4 regions of the Lysinibacillus sp. NPDC093688 genome follow, and region 1 is predicted to be linked to each of the others. Evidence: riboswitches for the same ligand, from Rfam matches in the RefSeq annotation. Region 1 holds a riboswitch; each other region holds the start of a gene.
The links. A riboswitch is a leader RNA that binds a small molecule or an ion and turns the genes downstream of it on or off. The one in region 1 is predicted to bind S-adenosylmethionine.

Region 1 (7,529 bases):
AGTGAACGGATATGGTCCGTCATAAACTCTGGTCCCGTTGCACAGTTTAAACCAACTGATAATGGCTTAATATGCTCGATGGAAATGTAAAAAGCATCAATTGTTTGGCCGGCCAATGTTGTTCCCATCGGTTCAATTGTTCCAGATATCATCACAGGTAGCTCTTTTTCAGTTGCCTTAAAAGCACGAGATACCCCCAATGTTCCTGCCTTAACATTCAACATATCCTGACTAGTTTCAAGCAACAGAACGTCCGCCCCAGCTTCGATTAATGCCTTGGCCTGAACATAGAAGTTTTCCTCTAACTCATCAAATGTAATACCACCTGTAACTGACAAGGTTTTTGTAGTTGGTCCCATAGCCCCCGCTACAAAACGTGGCCAATCGGATGTAGAAAACTCATCTACTACTTTACGTGCAATTTCTACAGCACGTGTATTGATTTCTTCTGCCTTCGCACCAAGATCATATTCATTTAATACAAGTGGTGTACTTCCAAATGTATTTGTACAAATAATATCTGCTCCAGCCTCTAAATATTTTCTATGAACTTTTTCAAGCACATCTGGTCTAGTTAGCACAAGATTTTCATTACAGCCATCATATTCCTCGCCGCCAAAATCTTCTGCTGATAAATTTTCATTTTGTAGCATTGTACCCATTGCGCCATCAAGAATTAAAATTCGTTTCTCAAGTTGTTCTTCAATCAAGTGCTTAGCCATTTATACTTACCCCTTTTTTCTGTTCATCCAATTGCTCAATAAATTTCATCAGTTCTAGTGTCATGTCATAGCGTAAAAATGGTGTGATGAGGTAAATACCATTGAAATATTCCGCTGCTACTTCTACTAATTCCTTGGCAATTGCAATCCCTTCTAGTGTTGCGCGTTCCTTATCATCGCCACAAGCTTTCATACGTGCTAACGCATCCTCCGATAGTTTGATGCCTGGCACTTCATGATGTAAAAACTCCGCACTTTTATAGCTCGTTACTGGCATAATACCTATATAAATTGGTGTTTCTAAATGCTTTGTCGCCTCGTAAATTTCCACGATTTTTTCCTTTGAATAAACGGGCTGTGAAATAAAATAATCTGCTCCATGTTCAATTTTCTTTTCTAATCTAGACACAGCGCGATCCAGTACACGTACATTAGGATTAAAGGCAGCCGCTACAGAGAAATTCGCCTTTTTACGAAGTGGTTTCCCTGAGAACGATACACCTTCATTTAACTGTTTTATCAATTGAATTAGCTCCATTGAAGATACGTCATAAACGCTTGTGGCCCCTGGGAAATCGCCTACCTTTGTTGGATCTCCAGTCACTGCTAAAATATCGTGAATCCCTAGTGCATTTAATCCCATTAAATGTGATTGGAGACCAATTAAATTACGATCTCGGCATGTTATATGAGTTAACGGTCGTACCCCGTGCGTTTCTTTCAGTAAGGCACCCATTGCGACATTACTAATCCTTGGAGAAGCAAGTGAATTATCTGCCATCATGACTACATCTGCGCCAGCCTCATATATTTTTTTCGCACCTGCAATAAAACCTTCGATTTCTAAATGTCTTGGTGTATCTAACTCCACTATAACTGAGCGTTCACGTTTTACTTTTACATGTAATGGCTCATAATTTGGTGGCTCTGCCTCACGTACAACTTCTACTTTTTCTGGCTTTGCAACCTTTTCCTCGACCGGAGATAGCTCCTCTAAGTACTTTTTCGCTGCAGCAATATGCTTTGGTGTCGTACCACAGCAACCACCAATTAAACGTACCCCTTGATCGCGAAGCTCTACTGCTGCTCGACCAAAATAATCTGCCTCTGACTCATAAACGACACGGCCATCCTCCAAATCAAGAAGAGAGGCGTTCGGATACGCTGACATAAATGCCTTCTTAGGAAGCTCTACACCTTCAAATGCTTGTATAGTATGGTGAGGCCCTAAACGACAGTTAACACCTACAATATCAGCACCTAGAGCTTCAAGCTCATGTAGGGCGTTATTTAAGCTCATTCCATTTTGCAAAATCCCTGGTTCATGCATAGAAACTTGAGCAATAATCGGTAATTTAGTTTTAGCTCGTAGCATCGTTAAAGTCGCTGTTAGCTCTTCAAAATCATAATATGTTTCAAGTAAAAGGCCATCTGGATTTCCTGCAAGTAAAACCGTTGCCTGCTCATCAACTGTTGCTAAAATTTCCTCTAACGTTGCATCACTTTTTCGAATACCACGGATTCCCCCAATAGTACCTAAGACAAACTGTCCACCATCTGCTGCTGCTCGTTTTGCAATTGTTATAGCGGCCTCATTAAACTGCTGCACACGAGATTCTAATCCGTAGCGGGCTAATTTTATGGCATTAGCTCCGTAAGTGTTCGTTTGAATGACATCAGCACCAGCTGCTATGTATTCTCTATGAATCTTTTCAATTAATTCAGGTTTTTGTATATTCATTTCCTCATGGCAATACTCCAAACCATAGCCGTATAAAACTGTACCAATTGCACCATCTGCAGTAAGAACATGCGTTTTTAACCTTTCAAGCAATCCCATAAAACTAGCCTCTCTTCCATTATTTATAAAAAATAAAAAAGCCTTCTTTTACATAAAAAGAAGGCTTTAACGTTTCGTAATTGTTTTTCCTTCTCATCTTCGACACAATGGTCTTCTGGATTTAGCACCTGACAATAAGTTGGTTGCTGAAGCTTCATAGGGCCAGTCCCTCAGCTTCTCTTGATAAGAATGTAGTATGAATTTTTTAAATAATTAAAAGAATCATATCGTTTACGAACGATTGAGTCAAGACTATTTCACAGAACAGAGGATAATTTTTACGAAAAACATTATATATTAACTTCTTTCAGCAATGTTTTATGTACCGAAAGCGTAGCGACAGGTTCAAAAGTCTCTCACCTCTATAGGTGGTGAGATGAATGCGAATTTAAGTTACTTTTCAACGTGTGTCCAAACACCCGCTGAAATAGAGGAACTCAGTCTAAGAACGCCACGTCCTGTGGCAACGACTGAGTGACCAACATCATGTTGGCCCAAAGCCTCCGGCGGATGTCACAAAATCGGAAAGGAGTTTCTTAAAGGATGTTAGCCTAAAATCATCGCATCCATGCGATAACGGCTAACTGACCTGCATCGTGCAGGCCTAAGCACAAAGCCGATTCCAGACGCAATTATGCCGAGGCATAATTGATTTTATCAATTCAAACAATTACGATAGTTTTTCAGCAAGCTCCTCACCAATTTTTTTACCATTTTGAATACACGCACCTATGCCTACTCCGAAATAAGAGCACCCCGCTATTGATAAGTTCGGATAGTTTTTCTCAAGCTCTTGTAAGAGACCTTGCAACGCTTCACGATGTGCCAAATCATACTTTGGCATCTGGTCGATCCATTTTGTCACGCCAACAATAGTTGGTGTTTCCTCAATCCCCAAGCTTTTTCTTACATCCTCTAGAGCAACAGCTGCTAACTCTTCATCTGACATCAAACGCAATCTCTCATACTCAGGGTTAATGCTCTTATAAAAAAGTCGTACAAGTAATTTTCCTTCTGCTGAAGTATGTTTCCACTTGCGACTTGTCCACGTTGCTGCATTACAAATAACATTCGAATTATGTGACACAATATAGCCCGTTCCATCCGCGGGTAACCTATTATCAGGTACATCAAATCCTAAGTAAATCGTAATGGCGGATGCAGTATTGAATTGTTCAAAATAGCCGTTCAAAGATTCATCCTGCAATAAACTTTGTACCGCCTCATTTGGTAGTGCCATTACAACATGATTTGCTTCAATCATTTTACCGTTTGCTAATGTAACAGCGTATTGATTCTCCTGCTTCTTAACACTGGTAGTGGCAATTCCTTTTATAATTTCTACATCCGTTAATGTTTCTTCAAGTCGATCAATTAGTGATGATAAACCATTTTTAAATGAAATAAATTTTTTATTAGCAGCTTTCACAAATTGTTCCCTGTTTGCATCGAAGCCTTTAATAATACTACCGTAATCGTTTTTGTAATCGATTAAATACGGTAAAGTGGAAGCAATTGAAAGCTGATTTAAATCTCCTGAATATACACCTGCAAGTACGGGCGCTATTTGGTTTTGAACAAGCTCCTCACCTAAATAGTAAGTTAAAAATTCCCCAATCGAACTTTCCTTTGTAAACACTTCATTTGGCATAGTTAAATCTTTTAATGCCTCTTTTTTACCTTTCTCTGATACAAGCGTACTTTCCTCAAGAGATTGTAAGCTCATAGGAATACCGAACGTTGAGTCTGATGGGATAGCATGTAGCTCATTATTTGTGTAAATATACGAAATACCCGTTTCGTTGTACACAAGATTTTGTTCAAAATTAAGTTCCTTTACTAACTCCATGACACCTTTATGACGCGCTACTATAGAATCTGCTCCTGTTTCCATAATAAAGCCTTGTTCATTCGCAGAGTGAAGCTTGCCACCAAGGTATGTATTCTTTTCAACGAGTACAAGCTTTACATGTAAGTTTTTCTCCTGAACTTGGCGTTGTAAATAATGCATCGTACACAATCCCGTAATTCCGCCACCTAATACAACAACTGTTTTCATATTAACCGCCCCTATTTTTAGTTCTTTATTCAGTATAAACTTTTTTTAACGAAAATTACGTTAAACCCTTTACAAATTTAGCAAAAATGGAGCTATCCAGTTCATGGGATAGCTCCATTTTTTCTATGTTCAATTTGCATATATTGAATTTAACAGCATATAATCGCCGGTATCTTTTATCTACCTAGCGGATATTATATATTAACAGTTGATATAGTGTTATTTATACACTACAGGTGTGAAGCACCTTATTTGCTTTGTCTCTTGTTTTTCACTTCATCAATGTAAATTTTGTGCAAAGCTAGCAAGTTCTTCAGCAGAATTTTTCACTTCATTAAAGGCAATACCTAATTGACTTAGTACTTCTACTATTGCTTGTACTTCTTTTTCCATCTGACCATTTTGTTCTTTGGCTTCGGTCATAGCGTCCAATATGTTAGTAAATTGTCCTTCTGTTTGAACCATATTTTCCTCACCAGAAGCTACCTCTTCTTGAATATTACTAAGCGAATGGACAAGTTTATCTGTCCGCTCATTCGTTTTGTGTAGTAATGTCGCAACCGATGTTACAGATTCCTTTGTTTGAATCGATAGTTTTCTCACTTCATCTGCCACAACACTAAAGCCTTTACCCGCTTCTCCAGCACGAGCCGCTTCTATTGCCGCATTTAAAGCCAACAAGTTCGTCTGATTTGCAATATTTGTCACAACATTCACAATCGATTCCATTTCCCTTGACATATCTGCCAACTGTGTAATATTTTCCGCTATACCATCAAGCGAGTAAATAATATTACTCATATTTTGCGATTGATTCTTTAAGCGTTCACGACCTTCTAATGCCTGACTCTCAGCCATAGTCGACACTTGAAGTGATTGTTTTGCTAGTTGTTTGATTTCATCCGATTGTTCACTTAAGCGATTAAACGAGTTGTTTGTTTCCTGTGATATTGTGGCAAGACCTTCCGAAGACTCTACGATCTTTTTCTCTATCACTTCTTTTCTACGTTCTATTTTTTCATGAAGTTGCTCAATGGTATGCTCGAACGCCTCTAAAACTAACTGTTGCTCAAAATTAGATATTTTTGAGATAGCCCTAATTGTATTGAGTTGATCCATTGGATGATGAACATGTTCTTCAACTAAGTCAATAAATGATGCTGTTAAATCTTGAAAAGCACAAATATACCATTGTGTTTTAAGCCCGATATGGACATGTACTTTAGCAATTTTAACTCGCCTCTGATAAAATTCATCATCAATCGTACCATTAAACATTTCAATAATATGACGTCGTAAAGTAATTTTTAGCTTATTTACAGAACTATGTTCATTAATAATATTTACTAAAGTACGTTCAGTTCCAATCATTTCATAAAATCGATGAACAATGTTATCAATATTGCTTTCTACAAAAGGTTGAAAAGCTTTTAAATATTGTAAATCCCGCTTCGTCAATTTGAGCATATCAATTTGCTTTTTTATTGACTGGCGATTAGCTATATCCATTTTCACCGTATATTTCCCTAAGTCTAACGCCGTTGTCTTTCTCTGTTTTTGAAAAATCACACATTTACCCTCTTTCATGCCGTGTACTTTTAAAAGCTGAGAAAAATATAAATCCAATCACCAATAATATGAAAAAAGCATCACCATAACGTAGAGTTGATTTCCATTCCAGCTGGACGCTCCTGGTGAATTGTCATCCCTAACTTTTAGTGAGAACCCCTCAGGATATTTTTATCCATATACATTACTTATGACTCTTTCTCTGTTATGGGCTACAATCAACTAAAAATGGTAACCTTATAATTAGCTATTGCTACTAACTACTCTTTCAAAATCCCTCATATACCTTATACATTTTATAAATAGCTGTCAATTTTCAAATATACACTTTTTTCCACAAATTGAACAAAAAGTACCTGTTATCTTACTTATTATCCAAAGCAGAAAAAAAGCTACCACAATACTTTTGGGTAGCTAATTAACATCATCTCTGTTTTTTTTATGCTTATTTTTTCCTTGTTTTAGTTCGAGGTATTACCACTTTATTATATTGATATTTTTACAACCAGATAAACCCGATAATATATACCTAATAAACACCGAAAAACAATACTTAATACCCATACTCCAAAAGCAGATAATTGAATCTAAAAACCTATTACTTTTTAATAAAAAATGCTCACATTCCATTCAATTCTTGCAGTAAAATTGCCGCCTCCGCACTTCCTGCATCTGCTGCAAGTCCATACCATTTTATAGCCTCTTTAATATTTCTAGCTATTCCTTCCCCTTTATTGTATATATGCCCTAGTTGTAATTTTGCTTCCGAATCACCTTGAAGGGCAGCCTGTTTAAACCAATGAATACCTTTTTCAATATTCCGTATACCTGTTAACCCTTGGCTCCAAATAAAGCCCAAATCATAAAAGGCATCGACATGATATTGCTTTGCTGCTCTTTCATACCAATATAATCCACGGTTCACATCTTTCGTTTGCCCTAACCGTCCCTCTAAATAGATTCCTCCAAGCCTATATTGTGCCTCAACATAGCCTACTTCAGCAGATTTTTTATAATAGCTACAGGCTTGCTCCTCGTCTTTGTCGACTCCTAATCCCTGCTCGTAAATTATTCCGAGTGTAAACATGGCCTCTGCTACACCTTGTTGTGCGGCAAAGTCGAACCACTTCTTCGCAAGTACCAAGTTTTCTGGTACTCCCTCACCGTTAAAATACATATCCGCTAAATTATTTGCGGCATCTGGATGCCCTTGCTTTGCTGCAGCCTCATACAGCGAAAAGGCCATATTATAGCTTTCTTGTACACCTATACCTTCAAAATAAAAATTACCTAGTGCATATTGTGCATCAGCATTACCTTGTGATGCTGCTAACTCAAA
Region 2 (7,529 bases), on a different contig from region 1:
CTTCCATGAATGAATAGCATCGGCGTTTTCGATTTAGCAACTTGCTCGACTGTATTAGCTTCACCAAGCGTATAGTCAGCTCTTACTTTCGTAACAATAGAAGAGAAGTGCATAATAGGAAATGCCGGTAAATGAAAGATTTCTTGCAATTGGTAGGAGAATTCATCCCAAACTGAGGAATAACCGCAATCCTCAATAATAGCCTTAACATTGTTAGGTAGATCCTCTCCTGAGGCCATCATCACTGTAGCACCTCCCATAGAAATACCATACAAAATAATTTCAGCGTTTTTATCAGAATTGGTCACATTATTAATCCAAGAGACTACATCAAGTCGATCATGCCAGCCCATCCCAATATAGTCACCCTCACTTTTTCCATGAGCTCTTGCATCTGGTATGAGAACATTGTAGCCGGCATCGTAAAAATGCTTAGCATACTTTGACATTTGTGAGCCATCAGATGAATAGCCATGGAAAACAATTGCCCATTTATTTGTTTCGTTTGTATTTTTAAGCGTATAGGCATGTAATTTCAAATCATCAAAAGACTGTACATAAGAATCCTGATAAGTCTCTTTAAACCACTTTTCACTCTCTTCTTTTTCTTTCGCATCCTTAGGATTAACTGCAATTGAATTGATCGGCGCATCAAGCACGGCTGATTTATCTGTATTAGGATTTAAGGCGAGATTATAAAAATAATTCCCTGCAAAAAATCCAGCTCCAACAAACAATACTAATAGAAGACTGATAATGATAATAATCACTTTATACTTTCTTTTCATATATTTCCCCCTAAAACTACTATTATGAATTATACACAAAGTTACCAATATGAAAAGTGAACTTTTTGAAAATAGGGGAAAATAAAAAAGGGAACGACTTGAATCGTTTCCTTTTATAGTGATGAAAAAAAATAGTTAAGTAAATCTTTGTGATTGTTGTGGCATTTTAAAGGTGGGTGATTTCCGTTCTAGGCTACTCGCTTTGTTGTTGCTGTCGCTACGCTTTCGCACAGATAAAACAATTGCTGTCGCTACGCTTTCGCACAGATAAAACATTTGTCGCTGACGCTTCGCTTTCGCCCAGAGCAGAGCTTCCTGTGGGCGAGCGTCGAGCCGCTTCCTCCGCTGCGTTGCTGTCGCTGCGTTAGCACTACGCTTTCGCACGGAAAACATTCGCTCCGTGCAGGGTCTCGCCTGTCTCGCTTTCCCACGGGAGTCGAGTAGCCTTCCACTCCAATCAGCAACAACGTAAAACTTTTATAAATATAAATTAATGTTAAAGGTGAAAGTTATGCTACTCACTATAATCGATCGGAATAGACTTATAACATAGAAAGAGATTGTACATCTGTTGTTGCTGACACTCTGCTTTAGCACAAAAAACATCTGTGGCTAACTCTTCGCTTTCGCACAGAAAACATTTATTTAATTGAAGAAACGTGTAAGAAAATATATGCAAAGTGAAGTGGTTGATTGGAGTGGAGACTGGGCGACTCCTTGGGGATTAGCGTCACAGATGAGACCCTGGAGCGAGCAACGCGAGTGAAGCGGCTCATCGGACGCCCCCAGGAAAGCGCCCAGTAGGAACGGAAATCAACCCCTCGTTTTGCCAAAGTATAATAGTCCTTCAACAACAAAAAAGGGAACGACTGAAATCGTTCCCTTTGCTTAGTAAATTATTTTAATGGACCACCAAGTTTAGTGATAGCTTCAGAAACATTTGAGAATTTCTTGAAGTTTTCGTTGAATAAACCAGCAAGTTCAGTAGCTTTTTTATCATAAGCAGCTTTGTCTGCCCATGCATCACGAGGATTAAGCACTTCAGTTGGTACACCCTCAATAGCAGTTGGAATGTTTAAACCGAATACTGAATCTTGAATTGTTTCAACATCAGTTAATTTACCATCAATTGCAGCGCGCACCATTGTACGAGTGTAAGAAAGCTTCATACGGCTACCAGTACCATATTCGCCACCAGTCCAACCAGTGTTCACTAAGAATACTTGTGCACCATGCTCGTCAATTTTTTGACCTAACATTTCAGCATAAACTGTTGCTGGAAGTGGAAGGAATGGAGAACCGAAGCAAGTTGAGAATACTGGTTCTGGCTCTGTTACACCACGTTCTGTACCAGCAAGTTTAGATGTGAAACCGCTTAGGAAGTGGTACATTGCTTGCTCTTTTGTTAATTTACTGATTGGAGGTAATACACCAAATGCATCAGCTGTTAAGAAGATGATTGTTTTTGGGTGACCTGCAACAGATGGATCAACAATATTTTCAATGTATTGAATTGGGTAAGCTACACGTGTATTTTCTGTTAATGAACCGTCATCATAGTCACAAACTCGAGTTTCTGGATCAACAGCTACGTTTTCTAAAACAGAACCGAAGCGGATTGCGTTGTAGATTTCTGGTTCGTTTTCAGCAGAAAGGTTAATTGTTTTTGCGTAGCAACCGCCCTCAATGTTGAATACACCGTTATCAGACCAACCGTGTTCATCGTCACCGATAAGTTTACGGTCAGGATCCGCTGATAAAGTAGTTTTACCAGTACCAGATAAACCGAAGAATAATGCAACATCACCAGCTTCACCAACGTTAGATGAGCAGTGCATTGAAAGGATGCCTTGTTGTGGTAATAAGTAGTTCATAATACCGAAAATAGACTTTTTGATTTCACCAGCGTATTCAGTACCACCGATTAGGATAATTTTCTTTTCAAGTGATACAATGATGAATGTTTCAGAAGCAGTGCCATCAACGGCAGGGTCTGCTTTAAAATTAGGAGCTGAGATAACTGTGAAGTCAGCAACATGAGAAGCTAATTCTTCTTTAGTTGGACGGATAAATAATTGATGAGCGAACAGATTGTGCCAAGCATATTCATTGATTACTTGGATGCTTAATTGAGAATCTTTGTCAGCACCAGCAAAGCCTTTGAATACGAATAATTCGTCACGTTCTTTTAAATATTTTACTACTTTTACATATAAGTTATCGAACACTTCAGAAGAAATTGGTCGGTTAACTTTTCCCCAGTCAATTTTATCTTTTGTGCTCTCTTCTTCTACCGTATATTTATCTTTAGGTGAACGACCAGTGTATTTGCCAGTTTCTGCACGAACTGCGCCATCTACTGTTAACATAGCTTCACCACGAGAAGTAGCTTTTTCAGCTAATTGTGGTACTGAAAGTTGAACATTAATGTTACTGCCGCTTAATAATTCCTTCAGTTCGTTTGCAATTTCTACTGAATTCATCGATTAAATACCATCCTTTTTTATAGTATTCCCTTGAGTCTGAGGGAGATTTTCTTAATTTCAAAAATAGTATAACACAATTGGTTTAATAATCTATACTAATTAAGAAATTATTTTTCAGATTTTATTACTTTTCAAGAAAACGACAAAAAGTAAATTAATTCGTTTTAATAATGCTTTTTACCCTATTTATAATAAGTGATCAGACAATCACTTTCGACACAGCAAAATTGTGTTTAGAAGCTTTTGGCTAACATGAGGTTCGCACAGGATGTGAAGTTTTAGCTTGTTTTTTATTCGTTGGAGCTTGTCTTCGATTGAATAGGGGCTACAATCATATTCATCCACCACATGTTCTGTAGCTGACGCTTTGCTTTCGCTACAAAATGTGCTGTAAAGGGATACACATATGTTAACACATGATGTGAGGTGGAGAGTAGGGATTATTTTGTTTAAATTTACAGCATAATCCAAATAAGTTTCATTATAATTCCATAATATCTTATATGAATACAATCAATTGTGCCTCGGCATAGTTGGATCCGGAATCGGCTTTGTTCTTAAGCCTGCGGATGTTTTTTTGTGCGAAAGCTAAGCGACAGCAACACGGTTTTATCTGTGCGAAAGCGAAGCGACAGCAACAACAACAACAACAACACGAGGGCCGACACGATGTCGGTCATTTCGGTAATGCCACAGGGCGTGGCGTTCTTAGACTGAGTTCCTCTATTTTAGCGGGTGTTTGGGCACTCGCTGAAAGAAGTTAAAAATATTTGACAACGTTCGACCTTTTACGTATTATGAGATATTGAACGGATACTCTTATCCCGAGCTGGTGGAGGGTCAGGCCCTATGAAACCCGGCAACCTGCATGAACTATTTCACGACATGCGCTGGTGCCAATCTGATGCAAGGGGAAACCCCTTGAACGATAAGAGTGAAAGGTTACGAAGTCATTATTCCTTTCCTCATGTTAAGTAAGCGTGAGAAAAGGATTTTTTTATTGTTAAAAACGAATGTAAAGGTAAGTATATAGTCCTTTCCTTATTATAATGACGGATCTTTCGAAAACCTCGTGTTAAAAGCAGTAGTTGTTTTTTGTGCGAAAGTGAAACGACAGCAACAGTTGTTTTTTGTGCGAAAGTGAAACGACAGCAACAGCTACAACAACGGCTTTAGAGTTCAATCTATAGGAGCGGGCTTGACATGGGTAATGAGTACCGTATTAATTCACAAATATTATTTGTAAAAGTAATAGGAGGAAAACCAAATGACAAACCGTCGATTGTTTACATCAGAGAGTGTAACAGAAGGACATCCAGACAAAATTTGTGATCAAATCTCGGATGCCATTTTAGATGCTATTTTAACAGAAGATCCAAACGCACGTGTAGCGTGTGAAACAACAGTAACTACTGGCTTAGTATTAGTAGCAGGAGAAATTACTACTTCTACTTATGTAGACATTAAAGGTATCGTTCGTGATACTGTAGCAGAAATCGGTTATACACGTGGGAAATATGGCTTTGATGCTGAAAACTTAGCAGTACTTGTTGCTATTGGTGAGCAATCACCTGATATTGCTCAAGGTGTTGACCAAGCATTAGAGGCGCGTGAAGGCTCTATGACAGACGCTGACATTGAAGCAATTGGCGCAGGTGACCAAGGTTTAATGTTCGGTTATGCATGTAACGAAACACCAGAGCTTATGCCATTACCAATTAGTTTAGCGCATAAATTGGCTCGTCGTTTAACGGAAGTACGCAAATCTGGTGAACTAGCATATTTACGTCCAGACGGAAAAACACAAGTAACAATTGAGTATGATGAAAACAATGTACCAGTGCGTGTTGATACGATTGTCATTTCTACACAGCATGACGAAGAAGCTACACTTGAGCAAATTCAAGCAGACTTAAAAGAATTCGTTATTGCCCCAGTTGTTCCAAGTGAATTATTAGATGCCGAGACTAAATATTTCATCAACCCAACTGGCCGATTCGTAATTGGTGGTCCAAAAGGAGACGCTGGTCTAACTGGACGTAAAATCATCGTTGATACATACGGTGGCTATGCACGTCATGGTGGAGGTGCTTTCTCTGGTAAGGATGCAACTAAGGTAGACCGTTCAGCGGCATATGCAGCACGCTATGTGGCGAAAAATATCGTAGCAGCTGGTTTAGCAGATCGCGCTGAAGTACAACTAGCTTATGCGATTGGTGTTGCTCAACCCGTATCTATTGCTGTTGATACATTCGGGACAGGAAAAGTTACGGAAAGTGAAATTGTAAAATGGGTACGTGAGCTATTTGACCTACGCCCAGCGGGGATTATTAAAATGCTTGACCTACGTCGCCCAATTTATAAGCAAACTGCAGCATATGGTCACTTCGGTCGTACAGACTTAAATGTACCTTGGGAACAAACAGACAAAGCTGACGCATTACAAGAAAAAGCAGGTTTATAAACTATTCAGCTAAAGTAATAAAGTAGCTGAAAAAATATTTTAAGATACTATTACAGAAAGGGGCTCAACATGTTAAGGCCCCTTTCGTTGTTTTTAACGAAAAAAATAAGCTCCTTATCATAATCGTGTATGGCTCGGTTGTCCAAGCAAACGTGGAGCTGCTTTGATTTAGTTGAAATAACTATTTATTTTTTGGTTGAAGAGATTTATAGTATTGACCTTTTTCTACATATTCACGTATGATGCGTTCCATATCTTCTTTATCTTCATCGTTTAATTCTCTTACAACTTTTGCGGGACGCCCCAATGCTAAGCTATTTGGAGGAATGACTTTGCCTGGAGGTACAAGGCTACCCGCACCAATGAATGCACCCTCTCCAATCTCCGCTCCGTCTAATACGATAGAGCCCATACCAATTAAGGCTTTTTTTCGGATTGTACAGCTATGTAAAGTTACTTGATGTCCGACTGTTACCTCATCTTCAATAATTAGTGGATATTTAGGGCTTTGATGTAAGCAACAGAGGTCTTGAATACTAACTCTTTTTCCGATAACTGTCGGTGATACATCCCCTCGAATAACGGTGTTAAACCAAATTGTTGTTTCAGCACCTATTGTAACGTCACCAGTTACGGTTGCATAATCGGCAATAAATACAGATGGATCAATATTGGGTGTTTTACCTTTAAATGGATAGATCATGAGAATCGCCTCTTTTCTTTCTATGATGTAATATTATCGTAACAAATACGCAACTTGATGGAAATATTAAATTAGATATTCCGTTATAATCATTGTGTAATTATTTTTTTAGGAGGACTATGTGAAATGTGGAAATGGGAAGCTGATGGACAAGCAAAGGCTGTGGTTGCTATTCTTCATGGTGCATATGAAAATCACCGCTGGTATGCATGGCTTATAGAAAAATTAAGATTGGAAGGCTTCCACATAGTCATGGGGGATTTACCTAATCATGGAGTAAATAAAGGGTATTCGAGTGTTCACGATGAAGATTTTAAAGAATACAACAAATATACAAGGCATTTAATCGAGAATGCATTTTCGTATAATTTACCTGTCTTTTTAATAGGACATGGGCTTGGTGCGACACTATTACTACATACCATGCAAAAACGAAAATATGAATGCGCAGGAATTATTTTAACCTCACCTTGGCTTCATTTAAAGCTATTGCCAGGCAAACTATCAAATGCTTTAACTAGTTTAAGTGCCCTGACTGCAAATGTGAAGCTGACCCATGAAATTACTTTAGAATTACTAACGCGCAGTTTAGAAGGTAGAGATGAGATGAAGGATGAGGTTCCTTTTTCGTCAGTTGTTTCAGTGAAATGGTATCGAGAGTTACAGCAAATGATGCGCAATTTAGTGTTATTGCCTACGGCTGAATTCCCAAACATGCCTATGTTAGTTATGACAGCTGGAAAAGATAATATTACTGAAACTAAACAAGCTCGTAATTGGCTTCATCAGCAGGACTTTACTGAGTTTCAATTTAAAGAATGGGTAAACTGTTATCATAATCTATTTCATGAAGTAGAGCGAGACGAGATTTTTGTCTATATACGTGATTTTATTAATAATGCCCTTCGAAACATTGGCTATATAATTAAGTAGTGAATGACCTCTCCGATTAACTAGAAAATTACTAACTTTTTGTTACTTGAATATAATGTTGTAATTTTCTGAAAAATGTAATACTATAATGTCTTGAAGTTACATTTTTTCAAATTGGAGGGGTAAAATGGAAACAATCGTTGGGAAAATTAATG
Region 3 (7,529 bases), on a different contig from region 1:
CATTGCCTATAATCACTCCGATATGGATGATTTACGTGCAAAGGCAAAGGAAGCAACAGCATCAGGCTTATACAATAAAATCATGGTCATTACGGATGGCGTATTCTCAATGGATGGTGATATTGCAAAATTACCAGAAATCGTTGAGATTGCGAAAGAGTTTGATTTAATAACATATGTAGATGATGCGCACGGATCAGGGGTAACAGGTAAAGGAAAGGGTACTGTGAAGCATTTCGGTTTAGAAAAAGAAATCGACTTCCAAATTGGGACACTTTCTAAAGCAATTGGTGTTGTTGGTGGATATGTAGCAGGTAAGAAAAATTTAATTGACTGGCTAAAAGTGCGTTCTCGTCCATTTTTATTCTCAACAGCATTACCACCAGGTGATGTTGCTGCGATTACAGCGGCAGTGCAAATGTTGATCGACTCAACAGAGCTGCACGATAAGCTTTGGGAAAATGGCGATTATCTAAAAGCGGGTCTTGCAAAATTAGGCTTTAATATCGGCGAATCTGAAACGCCAATTACACCATGTATTATTGGTGATGAAAAGCTTACACAGGAATTTTCTCGTCGCCTATTTGAAGAAGGCGTCTACGCTAAATCAATCGTTTTCCCAACGGTTCCAAAAGGCACAGGACGTGTTCGTAACATGCCTACAGCGGCACATACAAAAGAAATGCTGGACGATGCTCTAGCAATCTATGAAAAAGTCGGCCGTGAGCTAGGCGTTATTCAATAAAAAATTGGGCTGCCTCAATAGTGAGGTAGCCCTTTTTTAAGATTCAGATGGATAGAAAAGTCAAAGCGACGGATACGAGACTGAGCGACGGATAGAATCGTCAAAGTCGTGGATAGAGCAGCCGAAATCGTGGATAGAATCGTCAAAGTCGTGGATAGAGCAGCCGAAATCGTGGATAGAATCGTCAAAGTCGTGGATAGAACAGCCGAAATCGTGGATAGAATCGTCAAAGTCGTGGATAGAGCAGCCGAAATCGTGGATAGAATCGTCAAAATCGTGGATAGAACAGTCAAAATCATGGATAGCCCCGACAAAGTGACGGAAAGATGAGCCAAGGCGACGGGTAGCCCCGCGCCCCAAAATGCCGGATAAAACAGTCGAAGTGACGGATCGCCACCCCGAAATGCAGGACTGCTTTATTTTGAGTGAATGACTTACGCTGCTTTTAGTGTCCATCAGTATTAATTAATTAACTATCGACTTCATCTTTTTTCACTAATGTGATATCACGTAGTCCTTTTATAGATGTTGCCCCTGCTAATGCGATAGAAACTTTTAATTCATCGTATAAATTCGTCATTACTTTTTCGACTCCTTGCTGTCCTTCTAATGCAAGTCCGTAGACGAAGGGACGACCAATGGCAACAGCATCTGCTCCTAAAGCGAGTGCTTTAAGAGCATCCATACCACGATACACACCGCTATCTAAAATAACAGGAATTCGTCCTTTTACAGCTTTCACAATATCAGGAAGGGCATCAAGTGAACTAATTACGCCATCCAATTGGCGCCCACCATGGTTTGATACGATAATACCGTCAATGCCGTTTTCTATAGCTAGTTTTGCGTCTTCAGGATGTAAGATTTCCTTCAGTAAAATAGGGAGATTAGAACGGCGCTTTAATTCACGTACATTCTCCCAATTTAACTTCTTTCAGCAGAAAGAAGTTAAAGCCTCCGGCGGATGTCACGAAATCGGAAAGGAGTTCTTTGTGCAAGCACAAAGCCGATTCCGGACTCAATTATGCTGAGGCATAATTGATCATTGGATGGAACACATTTTGCAAAACGCCCTGTACATATGACTCGAATGAATCATCTGGTAAGGAAGCGGTGAAAACAGGATCATTCATATAGTTTCCTCGTGCATACCCAAGTTTTAAAGGTGAAAATTGATTGCGAACATCTTCTTCGCGCCAGCCAAGCATGACGGTATCTACAGTTAATAGCCTCAAAACCAGCAGCCTCGGCTCGGGCGGCCATGCTATATGCAATTTCCTCATTTGTTGACCAATATAATTGAAACCATTTAGTAGCAGTGGGGGCTGCTTGTGCCACATCCTCAAGTGCATAGCTTGAAACTGTACTTTGAATATAAGGAATTTTTAATTGATCAGCTGCACGTGCCACAGCAAGCTCTCCCTCGTCATGTGCCATTTTGTTCATGCCAACAGGAGCAAATAAGAGCGGAGTTGGATGGACTTTTCCGAACAGCTCAATCGATGTATCAATACTTGAAACATCCTGTAAAAAGCGTGGAATAATAGAGTACTTTTCAAAGGCTGCGCGGTTATTTCGTAATGTTTACTCACCCCCAGCACCTGAACGGATGTAACCAAATGGACCAGCTTCCATTTTGTCTGCAACAGCCTTTTCTAAATTTGCAAAGCAAATAGGGAAGGGGGCTTGTGCATTTATATTTTTTAACAGTAGATCGCCATGAGTTGTCTTTGTCATCGTCATCCTCCTATTAATCTTTCTTTAGTTTCGCGGCAAAGCGGTTACCCATTGATTGAATAATTTGAACAAGGATGATTAAGATAAACACTGTTGCATACATCACATCGACCTCATAGCGTAAATGACCGTAACGATATGCGAGATCACCTAAACCGCCAGCACCAACCATTCCTGCCATTGCTGTTGCTCCTATCAGACCGATTGTGGCAATTGTTAAGCCTAAAATAATGGATGGGCGAGCCTCACGTAGTAAGACATTCCAAATGATGTGACGACGTTTAATACCCATTGCTGTATAAGCTTCCACAACACCTGGATCAACTTCCAAAAGTGCCGTTTCCATAAGTCGCGCAATATAAGGCGCTGTATAAACAACAAGCGGCACAATAACACCTTTGACACCAATAGTTGTGCCAACGATTAGCTTTGTGAACGGTAAAATGAAGAATAGTAAAATGATGAACGGTACAGAGCGAATAATATTAATAAATAAATTGAAAAATTGGTAGAGAAATTTATTTTCAAACGATTGCCCCGGGCGAGTTAATACGATTAAAAGCCCTAAAGGGATCCCGATTAAAATAGAGAAGAATAATGAAATCCCGACCATTTGAAAGGTTTCGATAATGGATTGCCCAATAACATCTGACCAGTCTGCAAAGAAGCTTTGAATGCTATTCATTTAACTCGCCTCCTAATTCCTCAACGCCTACCCCGTTTTCTATAAAATACGTAAGTGCCTTTTCTACGACATGCGCCTTACCGTGTAGATGGACGACAATATTACCGACAATGCCGTTTTTTAATTCAATGATATTGGCTGTTAAAATATTTGGTTGTACATCATAAACTTTGCTCACTTCTGCAAGTAATGGCTTCCCGGTACTTTCACCAAGGAATGTTAAACGAATCACACTTCCTGAAAGATTTAATTGCTCGATAAGGGAAGGCGATAAATTGCGTTGAGAAATGGTATTTAAAAACTTACGTGTCGTTAAATGCTGTGGCTTCGAAAATAGTTCTATAGCAGAGCCATATTCTACAACCGTCCCTGATTCAAGAACGGATACATCATCGCAAATTTTTTGAATAACATTCATTTCATGTGTAATGAGTAAAATAGTGATGCCCAGCTCACGATTAATTTTCAAGAGAAGCTCAAGAATAGCGTCAGTTGTTTCAGGATCGAGTGCACTTGTCGCTTCATCACTGAGTAAAATCTCAGGCTCTTGGGCGAGGGCACGTGCAATAGCGACACGTTGCTTTTGACCACCTGAAAGCTGGCTAGGGTAGCTATCTAATTTCTCTGTTAGGCCAACGATTTCTGCATATTTTGCAACGCGTTTTTTCACTTCAGAGTCGTTATAGCCTAGAAGCTTTAATGGTACCGAGATATTGTTGTAAACGGTCGCTGTTTTTAAGAGATTAAAATGCTGGAAGATCATGCCGATTTTTTGACGTGTTTCGCGAAGGTCGTTTAAAGAAAGGGAAGTAATATCTACATTGTCGATCAATACTTTTCCTGTTGTTGGACGCTCTAATAAATTAACACAACGAATAAGGGTACTTTTTCCTGCACCACTGTAGCCAATAACCCCATGAATTTCACCTTTTTTGACATGCAAGTTAATGCCATCTACTGCTTTAACGCTACCTTTTTTAGTTTTAAATTCTTTTGTTATATTTTCTAGTTGAATCATACTGTGATATCTCCTTTCTAAGTCTTTCTATAAAGCAAGAATCTGCTAGCATTCCTATAGGAGTCTCGCAGATTCTCAATTTTATGAAAGACCCTTCAGCGTTACTACCAGCTTGGAATGATAGAACCTTTGAATTCCTCTTCAATAAATTTGCGTACTTCATCAGATTGATAAGCTTTAACAAATTTTTTAATCGCTGGGTCATCCTCGTTTTCAGCACGTACCGCTATGTAGTTTACATATGGAGAGTTAGTAGATTCTAAAAGAATGGAGTCTTTTTTAGGATCAATACCAGCATCAAGAGCGAAATTCGTATTAATAGCTGCCACATCTACTTCACTAAGCTGCTTCGGAATTTGTGCAGCCTCTAATTCAATGAATTTAAAATTCTTTTTGTTTTCTTCCACATCGCGAATAGATGCTGTTAAGTCTGCACCTTCTTTTAATTTAATGAAGCCTGCCTCTTGAAGGACAAATAGAGCACGAGCCCCGTTCGTTGGATCATTTGGTAATCCGAATGTAGCACCATCAGGAACTTCATCCAATGATTTATATTTCTCAGAGTATATGCCCATAGGCGTTAAAATTGTTTTTCCTACTGGCACTAAATCTGTTTTGTGATCTTTGTTAAATGCATCGAGGAATGGCTTATGTTGATAGCTGTTTACATCAAGATCACCCTCGGCTAACGATGTATTTGGTAAAACATAATCAGAGAACGTTTTTAGTTCTACCTCTAAGCCATTTTCTTTGGCAACTTTTGCTGCAACCTCTGCAATTTGTTCGTGGGGACCAGAAGTTACACCTACTACAATTTTATTTTCATTAATAGCCTTACCTTGACTACCTTTATCTTCTTTAGTACCGCAGCCTACTAATGCTGCTACTAATGTGAGACTTGCTAAACCTAGTAAAATTTTATTTTTCTTTTTCATGAAACATACCTCCAAAGTTGTTTTATCGGTTTTAAAAATCAATTTCGCCTTGGCGTAATTGCGTCCGGATTTTGAATTGTGCTTAGGCCTGCAGGATGCAGGTCAGTTAGCCGTTTTCGCTGGATGCGAAGGTTTTAGGCTAACATCCTTATATTCATTCCTTTCAAAATCCGTGACATCCGCCGGAGGCTTTTATCTTCATGTAAATGAAGATAAAAAAAACTCTCTTATAAACTAAGAGAGGCTCATGAAAAAACGTCCTCTCTTATCTTTCAAACGATGATCGTTTGCTGGATTTAGCACCTTCCTTAAAAAAAGGAGGTTGCCGAGCTTCATAGGGCCAGTCCCTCAGCTACTCTTGATAAGAGATTTATAATATTTTTTTGTAATTCCGATATACCTAATATAGATTATAGGATATAGTAAGTCAATTGAATTTTTGAAATATTTTATTTTGTTATACTATTTAGTTGTGAAAAAATCCGCTAGAAGAAGGGGAGGGGCAACTAAAAAAGATAGGAAATGAAAAACTGTTCCTATAGCAAGTTTGAGCTAATGGAACAGTTTTTCGATAGAGCCTACTCAGGTAGGGGATATGTTCATGAGCTAAATAAGTTTAATTTTTCAACTCTACTGATCGCTTCACGTAAGCGGTCTTCGCTAACAAGTAAACCTACCCGCACATAACCTTCACCGTATTGACCGAAGCCATTGCCTGCAGCTACTGCGATATCAGCTTTGTCGAGCAATACATCAGCAAACTGCTCGCTTGTATAACCTAATGGAACAGGGAGCCATGCAAAGAAAGAGCCCTTCGGTGCGGTTACTTGCCAACCAATTCGCTGTGCTTCTTCGATAAGAACATTTCGTCGACGCTCATAAGTGGCTCTTAGCTCATCTGCGCAATCCTGAGATGCTGTAAGGGCAACCGCTGCTGCTTGTTGCACAGCGGGGAATTGACTACAAAATAGATGATCCTGAATTATATTAATAGCCGCAATAATATCAGCGTTACCAACTGCAAATCCAATACGCCAGCCTGCCATATTAAATGTTTTAGATAATGTATACATTTCGATGCCGACCTCTTTGGCACCTTCCGCTTGCAGGAAGCTAATAGGTTTCTTGCCGTCAAATCCAATTGCTCCGTAAGCGAAATCATGTGAGACGATCATGTTGTGCTCTTTAGCAAAGCGCACCGTTTCCTCGAAAAATTCAAGTGTTGCAGTACCACCAGTTGGGTTGTTCGGGTAATTTAAGTAAAGAAGCTTAGCCTTTTCTTTTACGTCATCGGAAAGAGCATTATAATCAGGTAAGAAATTATTTTCTGCAAAAAGTGGCATGACATCAAAATTGACATCACCTAATACAACACCTGATAAGTAATCAGGATAGCCAGGGTCAGGCAAAAGCATTGTATCGCCAGGATTTAAAACGGCTAACGGTAGCTCGACAAGTCCAATTTTCGAACCACCAAGAATAGCGACCTCTTTCTCAGGATCAATATCAACATTGTATTCACGTTTGTAGAAGTCTGCGGCTGCTTGACGTAATTCTACTATGCCACGGAATGGAGAATATTTATGATGTTGAGGGTTTTCAGCTGCCTCCTGTAACGCTTTTATAATGTGTAGGGGAGTGGGCTGATCTGGATTGCCTTGACCGAGATTAATAACATCGCGCCCTTCTGCTAAAGCAGTATTCACTTTTTGCACCAAGGCTGCAAAAAATTGAGTCGGGAGTTGCTGTAGTTTTTTTGAAAGTTCCATGCATGTTCTCCTTTTTAGAAAATAATAATTGATGCAAATACTATTACTTTTTTTACTAATTGTCTAGAGTCTTTATTTACAAAGGTGGACGCACAAAACGCAAGTAGAGAGCATGTGGGCCTAAGCACAAAGCCGATTTCGGACGTAATTATGCCTAGGCATTGTAACAACATCTGAGGCATCTTAACAATGCCTATAAAACATAGGTTTAGGCATTACTTTTAAGCCCTTAAAAAAATATTTAATTTTTTTTAAAATTACTGTAACTTTTATTAGACTTAATCGTACTTATTAATAGAATCTAAAACTAAGAGCAAAAATGATTAGTAAGATTCACTTTCGCGAAAAGACCAGGACTCACTTCATTGCTGAGATCCTGGTCTTTTTGTATTTGTTTCTTCGAGCTGTTCTGAAAGCGCTCTTAGCTCAGACAACAGCGATATCATTTTCACAGAATTGAGCTTCAGGAAGCCCACTTCTTCAGAGGTAGGAGGTATGAAGTGCTTTTTTCTTTATAGAACATATGTTTATATTGTATATTGTGAATAATCAAAAAATAAAGGAGTGACGGGTAATGACGAAATGGAAGAAAGATTGTTTTATTATAGAACTCAGGTTACTTATAGATACATGGCAAAAA
Region 4 (7,529 bases), on a different contig from region 1:
TTTCATTCACATTAACTGGAGATGTAACAACTAACTATATCGAGCTTTGGGATATTATGAATCCTGAAGGTGGAGAATACGGAGACGGCTACATTGGTTATCTACACGCAGGTACTGCGCTTGGAAAAGGCTCTTATACGCTGAATATTGGTGGGCAGTACAAACCATGGGGAACAAAACCTGCCACAAAGATTCCAGATGGTCTGTATACAATTGACTTCACCGGTCTTGCAGCATCAGGAGTAGTTTCAGATTATGTTGGACCAATTATCGTGAAAACGACTAAACCAGAAATTGCTGGCTCAGTAACTAAAGGTGTCGCTACAGGACAGGTAACAGATAAGTATATCGACTACAATGAAGAGTTATATTTATACGGTTTAGATTACAATTTAAATGATAAATTAAAAGCTTCCTATGTTTCGACGGTAAATGGAAAAGTACAAGCGCCAGTTGCTTTTGAATTAAATCAAGATGGTAGCTTCACATTCCCAGTAACAGCAGAAACAAATGCTGTATCAGTAATAATTAAAGACGCTGCCGGGAATGTTGGTGAAGCGAAGATTTATGAAAAAGAAGTAGTAGAACCAGTAGTAGCACTTTCTGTAAATCCAACTGAGCTACACCTAACAGCTGGAGAAACTGCACAAATTACGGTAACAGAAACGTCAACGCCTGCAGAAGGTGCTGCAACAGAGGAAGACGTAACTTCAAAAGCTACTTATGTTGTTGGAGATGAAAATGTTGCAACAATAGTAAATGGATTAGTAACTGCAGTAGGTGAGGGTACGACTACAATTACTATTTCATACGGTGGTAATGAAGTTACCGTAAATATTACAGTTAAAGCACCTGGTGTTGAAGTACCAATAGTAACACTAGAAATTGACCAAGCTCAGGTTGAAACTAGAATAGGTAAAGAAGTACCAGTTAAGATTACCGAAGTAACTACTTTTGATGGTAAAATAACAGAAAAAGATGTTACAAAGCTTGCAACCTACGAAGTAGCGAATGATAAAATAGCTACTGTAAAAGCAGGGGCTGTAAAAGGAAAAGGTCAAGGTATTACGACGATTACGGTAACGTATGGTGAGCACACACTAACATTTGATGTGTTGGTTGTAAAGCCAGGAAATGACAACGGCAACGGCAACGGCAACGGAAACGGTAATGGCAATGGAAATGGCAACGGCAATGGCAACGGAAACGGAAACGGCAATGGAAATGGCAACGGGAATGGTAATGGAAGTGGCAACGGCAATGGAAACGGAAACGGAAACGGAAACGGAAACGGAAACGGAAACGGAAACGGCAATGGAAATGGCAACGGTAATGGCAACGGAAACGGAAACGGTAATAAAAATAATAATGAAGTTACCGAGGATAAGTTGTAATTAATTTCAGTTCAAGCAAAAAGAGAAATTGCACAGCGCAATTTCTCTTTTTGCTATTTATTATTAAGCAATCAAAGATTATCTCCTACTAAACTAACTGTGACATATTCTTTCTGATTTTCTTGCCATATTTGATACAAATCAGATCCTCTTTATCTCTCCCAAATCAACGTCATTTGTTGTGGAAGCACTTCCTTTTAATTTCTATACATATAATGTGTGACATTAAATAAGAATTCACTATTTAAAATAGTTTCAGCTTATAACTTGACTTTTAATAAAAGTAGCATATCTGCGGCGTTTTATCACTGAACTATTATGTAATCATAAGCATTTTTAGTGAGCAATGTTATCGTTACAATAATAAACAATACGCGAACAAAGCCGCTACCTTTTTTAATTGCTAACCGTGAACCTACAAGTGCACCGGCAATTTGAGCTATACCCATTAGTAAACCATAGACATAATAAATTTGACCTAAGTAGGCGAACATTAAAAGACCGGCAAAATTACTTGCTAAATTTAAAAATTTGGCATTTCCTGCTGCCTTTAAGAAATCGAAGCCGACTAATAAAAAACTAAAAATTAAAAATGAGCCAGTTCCTGGACCAAGAAATCCATCATAAAAACCAATGCTAAATAACAACAGCATGAATAAAACTAAGTGCGAAAACTTTAAATTTTTGACCGTAGCTACTGAACCCCAGTCTTTTTTAAAGATTGTATAGACTGCAACAGCAGCAAGCATTATAAGCATAAGTGGTTTTAGTAATTCAGGATTGATTAAATGTACTGTCCATGCACCACAAAGGGATCCTATGAAGGCTAGGGGAAAGTATTTGATAACCGAACGAATTTCTAGCTGACCGGAACGATAAAAGGAAATAGTTGATGTCAAAGATCCCATTGTACCTGCAAGCTTATTGGTTGCTACGGCTGCTGCTGGATTTAACCCCGCAAACATAAGGGCAGGTAATGCAATTAAGCCACCACCGCCAACGACTGCATCCACAAAGGCGGCTAAAAATCCAAAAGATATTAATAATATGACTACATTTAAATCTACATCAAATAGCATGCTTACACCTCTTTAGATAGTTACTACTGAAATAGTAACTAAATTTCGCGTAGCTGTAAAGACAAATTTTTTTCGTTGGCTAATCCTCATAGCTTTAAACTATAATAGAGGAAATGGAGGGATTCGATGGAATTATTAATCGCCCAATTAAAAGAACTGGGATTCACAGAATATGAGGCAAAGGCCTATACGGCACTCGTACAAAATAGCCATGTTAGCGCCTATCAAGTAAGTAAAAACTCCGGTATCCCACGTGCAAGAATATATGACATACTAAATGTACTTGTTGAAAAAGGGTTAGTAATGAAAGAGGAAACCGCAGATCAAACGACATACTCTTCTATTCCTGTCGCTGTGTTTTTACAACAAATTCAGCAGCGTTGGCAATCGAATTTCACGTCGATTAGTGATCAATTAGAAAAATTAGAGGTAAAAGAGCAGGAAACGGAGCATAAGGTTGTCACGTTAAAAGGAAAAGAGGCAATCGTCAATTATTGTCAGTCGTTATTAAAAAAAGCGGAGAAAAAAGTACTTTTATCAATGTGGGAAGATATGTATGAAGAATTGCGAGAAGATTTACATGAGGTCGCTCAGCACATTCCGGTTCATGGAATTACAATCTATGTGGATGAAAATATTGTATCCGTTGACCAGCATCGCATTACTCAATATACGAGGAATGCTTCTACGCCCCATTGGTTTATTCTATCTGTAGATGGTCAAGAGATGATTTATGGTCACTCACCGTCCAATCAAGAAACGGCTTTTATTACAAATGACCCGGTGCATATCTATTTATTAGAGGATTATATTTGGCATGACGTGCTTGTCAATCGACTGTTAAAGCGCGATGATAAAGAGCTTGGAGAATGGATTACTAAAGAACGTAAAGCCTTTTTTGTAGAATAAAAACATAAAAAAGAATCTACAAGCCATCATGTACATTACAGATGGCGAGCAGATTCTTATTTTTTGTTAAATAGTATTTTTTATCTTAATAAAAAACTTTATCAACATTGTATTTAGCGCGGAATGAATTGATCGCGTATGTTTCGTAAATTTCACGTTCCATAGCATCTTCCACTTCATACACTTCAATTTTGAAAATTTCATCACGATGATTTTTCATCGGTGAAACATTGTCCTCAAAATGCTTTTTAATACGTTGACGAATTTTACGTGCTTTACCGACAAATAATAGCTCGTTCTCTTCATTGTAGAATAAGAAAATGCCGCCATTTTCACGTGTGATTTTATGGAAATCAATAAAACCATGGTACGGTGTGATTGGTACATCACCTGGCTTTAAATCTTGTTCGCGTTGACGAATTACTAAATCTGGTTTTGGAAAATCAATTTTAATCAAACTATTCACGTTCCTCTCTGTTACTAAAGGTATATGTTAACATAAGTACAGCATGTTTACCATCAAATTTAATGATGTAAACTTAGTTTGCTTCAATATTAGTGTTAAACAAATTACATCATGACATGCATGGTTAATAACAAAATATTCTATGTATTATTGATATTCTTAATTGTTCATGTTACAATTCTTTTTAATTAAATAATCTTATCAAGAGAAGTAGAGGGATTTGGCCCGATGACGCTTCAGCAACCTCTAACAAAAGTTAGAAAGGTGCTAATTCCAGCAAAGGATCTGTCCTTTGAGAGATAAGAGTGAACGTGGTAAATCCTTCTCATTCTATCTCAAATGGAATGAGGGGGATTTTTTAATTTTATCGAAAAAGAAGACTTAATGAGCTTTGCGCAGGGCCTGTGAATGGAGACTAAGGCCAAATTGATTTTAACTAGAGAGGGGAATGCAAGATGCCAATTAATATTCCAAAAAACTTACCAGCTGGAGAACATTTACGTGAGGAAAAAATCTTCGTTATGGAAGAGGACAGAGCGAAAACGCAACAAATTCGTCCATTAAATATATTAATTTTCAACTTAATGCCTGAAAAAGAAAAAACAGAGCTGCAATTACTACGTTTATTAGGTAATACCCCGTTACAAGTGAATATTACATTTTTAAATACTGCTACTCATGAATCGAAAAATGTTAGTAAATCACATTTACAATTATTTTATACGACTTTCAATCAAATTCGTCATCGTCGCTATGATGGCATGATTATTACGGGTGCACCAGTAGAGAAAATGGCGTTTGAAGAAGTGAACTACTGGCAGGAAATTTCAGAAATTATGGATTGGTCCAAAACAAACGTAACATCGGTCCTTCATATATGTTGGGGTGCACAGGCAGCGTTATACCATCATTACGGTATTGGCAAAATTGGGCTTTCTGCTAAATGCTCAGGTGTATATTCTCATGTCATTACGGATTTAACAGTGGATTTAGTACGGGGCTTTAGTGATTCGTTTACGGCACCACATTCACGTTATACATCTGTATCGATTGACGAAGTACGCAACCATCCTGATTTACGATTACTATCTTATTCAGAAGATGCTGGTGTTTTCATTGTGCAATCTAAGGACAATAAAAATATTATGATTACCGGTCACCTTGAATATGATGCGACAACTTTAGCGGATGAATATAGTCGTGATGTTGAGAAAGGATTAGATATTGAGGTACCCGTGAATTACTTCCCAAATGATGATCCAGGAAATGAACCGATTAATACGTGGCGTGCTCATACACATTTATTATTCTCGAATTGGCTGAACTACTATGTTTACCAAGAAACACCATACGAATGGGATTTTGTTGATCAGATTGAATATCATATTTAATGCTCTTCAATAGCATTCAAAAATGATGACCTTGATATTTTAGGGTCATCATTTTTTACTTTACTATTCCGGATCATCATCATAACGTGTGGTTGATTTCTGTTTCGACTGGGCGCTTTGTCGCTGCCGCTTCGCTTTCGCGCAGATAAAACATTTGTTGTTGCTGTCGCTACGCTTTCGCACAGATAAAACATTTGCTGCCGCTACGTTAGCACTACGCTTTCGCACAGAAAACATCCGCTACGCTGCAGGGTCTCGGGCCAACACGATGTTGGTCATGAAGGCGTTCTCACAGGATGTGATGGTTTTAGCCTTCGTTCCTCTATTGCTGATCCCCGAGGAGTCGCCCAGTCTCCACTCCAATCAACAAATGTCACCCACAACTTTTGGTGATGAACCACACTGCTGTTAATTGTCTGGCGGTTTTCCATTCTTATCACTGTTTGGCGTATTTCCGGTATCGCTATCATTCTGTGTAGTATTGCCGGCATCGTTTTCACTTTTACTTTGAGTAGTATTTTCGCCATTACTACTACTTGTACTTTCAGAAGTGTTTTCGTTATTGCTACTACTCGCACTTTGAGAAGCATTACCGCCATTGTTGTTACTTTCACATTGAGCAGTGTTTTCGTTATTGCTACTACTTGAACTTTGAGAAGCATTACCGCCATTGCTGTTACTTGCACTTTGAGAAGTGTTTTCGTTATTGCTACTACTCGCACTTTGAGAAGAATTACCGCCATTGTTGTTACTTTCACATTGAGCAGAATTTTCGTTATTGCTGTTACTTGAACTTTGAGAAGCATTTTCGTTATTGCTATTACTTGTACTTTGAGAAGAATTACCGCCATTGCTGTTATTAGTACTTTGAGAAGCGTTTTCATTATTGCTATTACTTGAACTTTGAGAAGCGTTTTCGTTATTGCTATTACTTGAACTTTGAGAAGCATTACCGCCATTGTTGTTACTTTCACATTGAGCAGAACTATCGTTATTGCTGCTACCTGCACTTTGAGAAGAATCTCCACCATTGCTACTACTCGCATTCTGAGCAGAATTATCGTTATTATTACTACTGTCATTTTGTGTAGTATTCCCGCCAGTACTACCATTTTCATTTTGTGTATTACTATTGCATTGCGTTGTATTTCCTTGATTACCATTAATTTTACGAATCATCGCGACAAGTAATAAAACTATTGGTAATAAGATCATGAAAACGAAGGATAACATAGGCCATGTTTCTCTATTGTAAATATCTGAATGAATGATATTAGGATGCACAATTTGTGAAAGTCCAAGGATAATCATACCGAGTGGAAAAATGAGCGGTCGATGATTTTTAATTTTAAATATTTGTGCGATACCGATCACCGAGGCATAAAAATACATAAAAGTTCTAATATAAATTGATATAATCCACATGGCTGCCATAATTACTTCAATGCGTTGTAAAAAGTTCCCGATTGAAATTCTTTGTGCTAATGAATAACTAGGAAATGTTCGAGCAGCAGTATTTGCCGGACCTAGGACAAGGATAGACAGTGCGATGATCGTAATTAAGACAATCCCTCCAATAATTGCGCCAATGTAAAACCCTTTTTGTGCAGATTTTTGGACGTTAACTGCGGAAGGGAAAATCATTAATAATACAGCAAGCGGAAATGAAAAAAGACTTATAAATCGAATGATACTAAAGAATAATGATTTTTTTGAAGTTTCCATTATTGGCTGTATATTTTCAATTTGGATGGATGGTGAAATAAAAATGACAAAGAAGATAAAAATTAAAATAAAAATTGGGCATAGTATCTCTGCAGAACGGGCAAATACTTCAATTCCTAAAAATGCAGCATAAATAATGATAATACTGAACATAAATGCAAAGGCCATCGTAGGTGTTTCTGGCATAATTTCCGTTTTCATGAAAATTCCAATGAAATATAATAATTCACCGGCAGAAAGTAAGGTTATAAGAATAAAGCCAATTGCAGTAAATTTTCCGAAAAAACGACCTAATATCTTTTCATTCGCCTCTACAAATGTAAGGGTAGGTGTTCTATTTCCTAAAGCAACGAAAAGCTTTAGTATGGGCAAACTTATAACGACACCAATGATCGCTGCAATCCATGCATCTTGCTTTGCTTCGCTTGTTACACTTGCAGGGATAATTAAAATGGCTGTACCAATTGAAAAGAGAAGGGTAATGATCATAAATTGTCTTGAACTAATTATTTCTTTTTCCATTATGAACGATACCCCTTTTCTTAACATAAAGTTGCCTTATTAT

Region 2: it holds a riboswitch for S-adenosylmethionine, as region 1 does, so the genes downstream of both, metK (methionine adenosyltransferase) here and ACQKN2_RS18910 (bifunctional homocysteine S-methyltransferase/methylenetetrahydrofolate reductase) in region 1, are expected to answer to the same signal.
Region 3: it holds a riboswitch for S-adenosylmethionine, as region 1 does, so the genes downstream of both, ACQKN2_RS19580 (MetQ/NlpA family ABC transporter substrate-binding protein) here and ACQKN2_RS18910 (bifunctional homocysteine S-methyltransferase/methylenetetrahydrofolate reductase) in region 1, are expected to answer to the same signal.
Region 4: it holds a riboswitch for S-adenosylmethionine, as region 1 does, so the genes downstream of both, metA (homoserine O-acetyltransferase MetA) here and ACQKN2_RS18910 (bifunctional homocysteine S-methyltransferase/methylenetetrahydrofolate reductase) in region 1, are expected to answer to the same signal.

The regions. Positions count from the first base shown of each region.
Region 1 is NZ_JBNNUX010000029.1:7,005-14,533, forward strand. Features, by position in the region: gene metH (methionine synthase) at 1-722, opposite strand, end outside; gene ACQKN2_RS18910 (bifunctional homocysteine S-methyltransferase/methylenetetrahydrofolate reductase) at 715-2,562, opposite strand; SAM riboswitch class I at 2,653-2,752, opposite strand; gene ACQKN2_RS18915 (protoporphyrinogen oxidase) at 3,233-4,621, opposite strand; gene ACQKN2_RS18920 (protoglobin domain-containing protein) at 4,901-6,190, opposite strand; gene ACQKN2_RS18925 (SEL1-like repeat protein) at 6,810-7,529, opposite strand, start outside.
Region 2 is NZ_JBNNUX010000008.1:127,349-134,877, reverse strand. Features, by position in the region: gene ACQKN2_RS09245 (alpha/beta hydrolase) at 1-788, opposite strand, end outside; gene pckA (phosphoenolpyruvate carboxykinase (ATP)) at 1,685-3,271, opposite strand; gene ACQKN2_RS09235 (hypothetical protein) at 3,844-4,038, shown strand; SAM riboswitch class I at 4,091-4,209, shown strand; gene metK (methionine adenosyltransferase) at 4,542-5,738, shown strand; gene ACQKN2_RS09225 (gamma carbonic anhydrase family protein) at 5,920-6,441, opposite strand; gene ACQKN2_RS09220 (alpha/beta hydrolase) at 6,568-7,374, shown strand; gene ACQKN2_RS09215 (alanine/glycine:cation symporter family protein) at 7,502-7,529, shown strand, end outside.
Region 3 is NZ_JBNNUX010000031.1:7,462-14,990, forward strand. Features, by position in the region: gene ACQKN2_RS19545 (glycine C-acetyltransferase) at 1-745, shown strand, start outside; gene ACQKN2_RS19550 (hypothetical protein) at 854-1,075, shown strand; partial or broken gene ACQKN2_RS19555 (alpha-hydroxy acid oxidase) at 1,215-1,664, opposite strand; gene ACQKN2_RS19560 (alpha-hydroxy acid oxidase) at 1,871-2,290, opposite strand; gene ACQKN2_RS19565 (hypothetical protein) at 2,330-2,482, opposite strand; gene ACQKN2_RS19570 (methionine ABC transporter permease) at 2,496-3,167, opposite strand; gene ACQKN2_RS19575 (methionine ABC transporter ATP-binding protein) at 3,160-4,185, opposite strand; gene ACQKN2_RS19580 (MetQ/NlpA family ABC transporter substrate-binding protein) at 4,290-5,120, opposite strand; SAM riboswitch class I at 5,383-5,488, opposite strand; gene ACQKN2_RS19585 (pyridoxal phosphate-dependent aminotransferase) at 5,720-6,889, opposite strand; gene ACQKN2_RS19590 (hypothetical protein) at 7,464-7,529, shown strand, end outside.
Region 4 is NZ_JBNNUX010000004.1:190,245-197,773, reverse strand. Features, by position in the region: gene ACQKN2_RS05800 (S8 family serine peptidase) at 1-1,394, shown strand, start outside; gene ACQKN2_RS05795 (TSUP family transporter) at 1,700-2,473, opposite strand; gene ACQKN2_RS05790 (TrmB family transcriptional regulator) at 2,600-3,382, shown strand; gene ACQKN2_RS05785 (nucleotide excision repair endonuclease) at 3,468-3,839, opposite strand; SAM riboswitch class I at 4,044-4,154, shown strand; gene metA (homoserine O-acetyltransferase MetA) at 4,304-5,239, shown strand; gene ACQKN2_RS05775 (GerAB/ArcD/ProY family transporter) at 5,648-7,486, opposite strand; gene ACQKN2_RS05770 (hypothetical protein) at 7,526-7,529, opposite strand, start outside.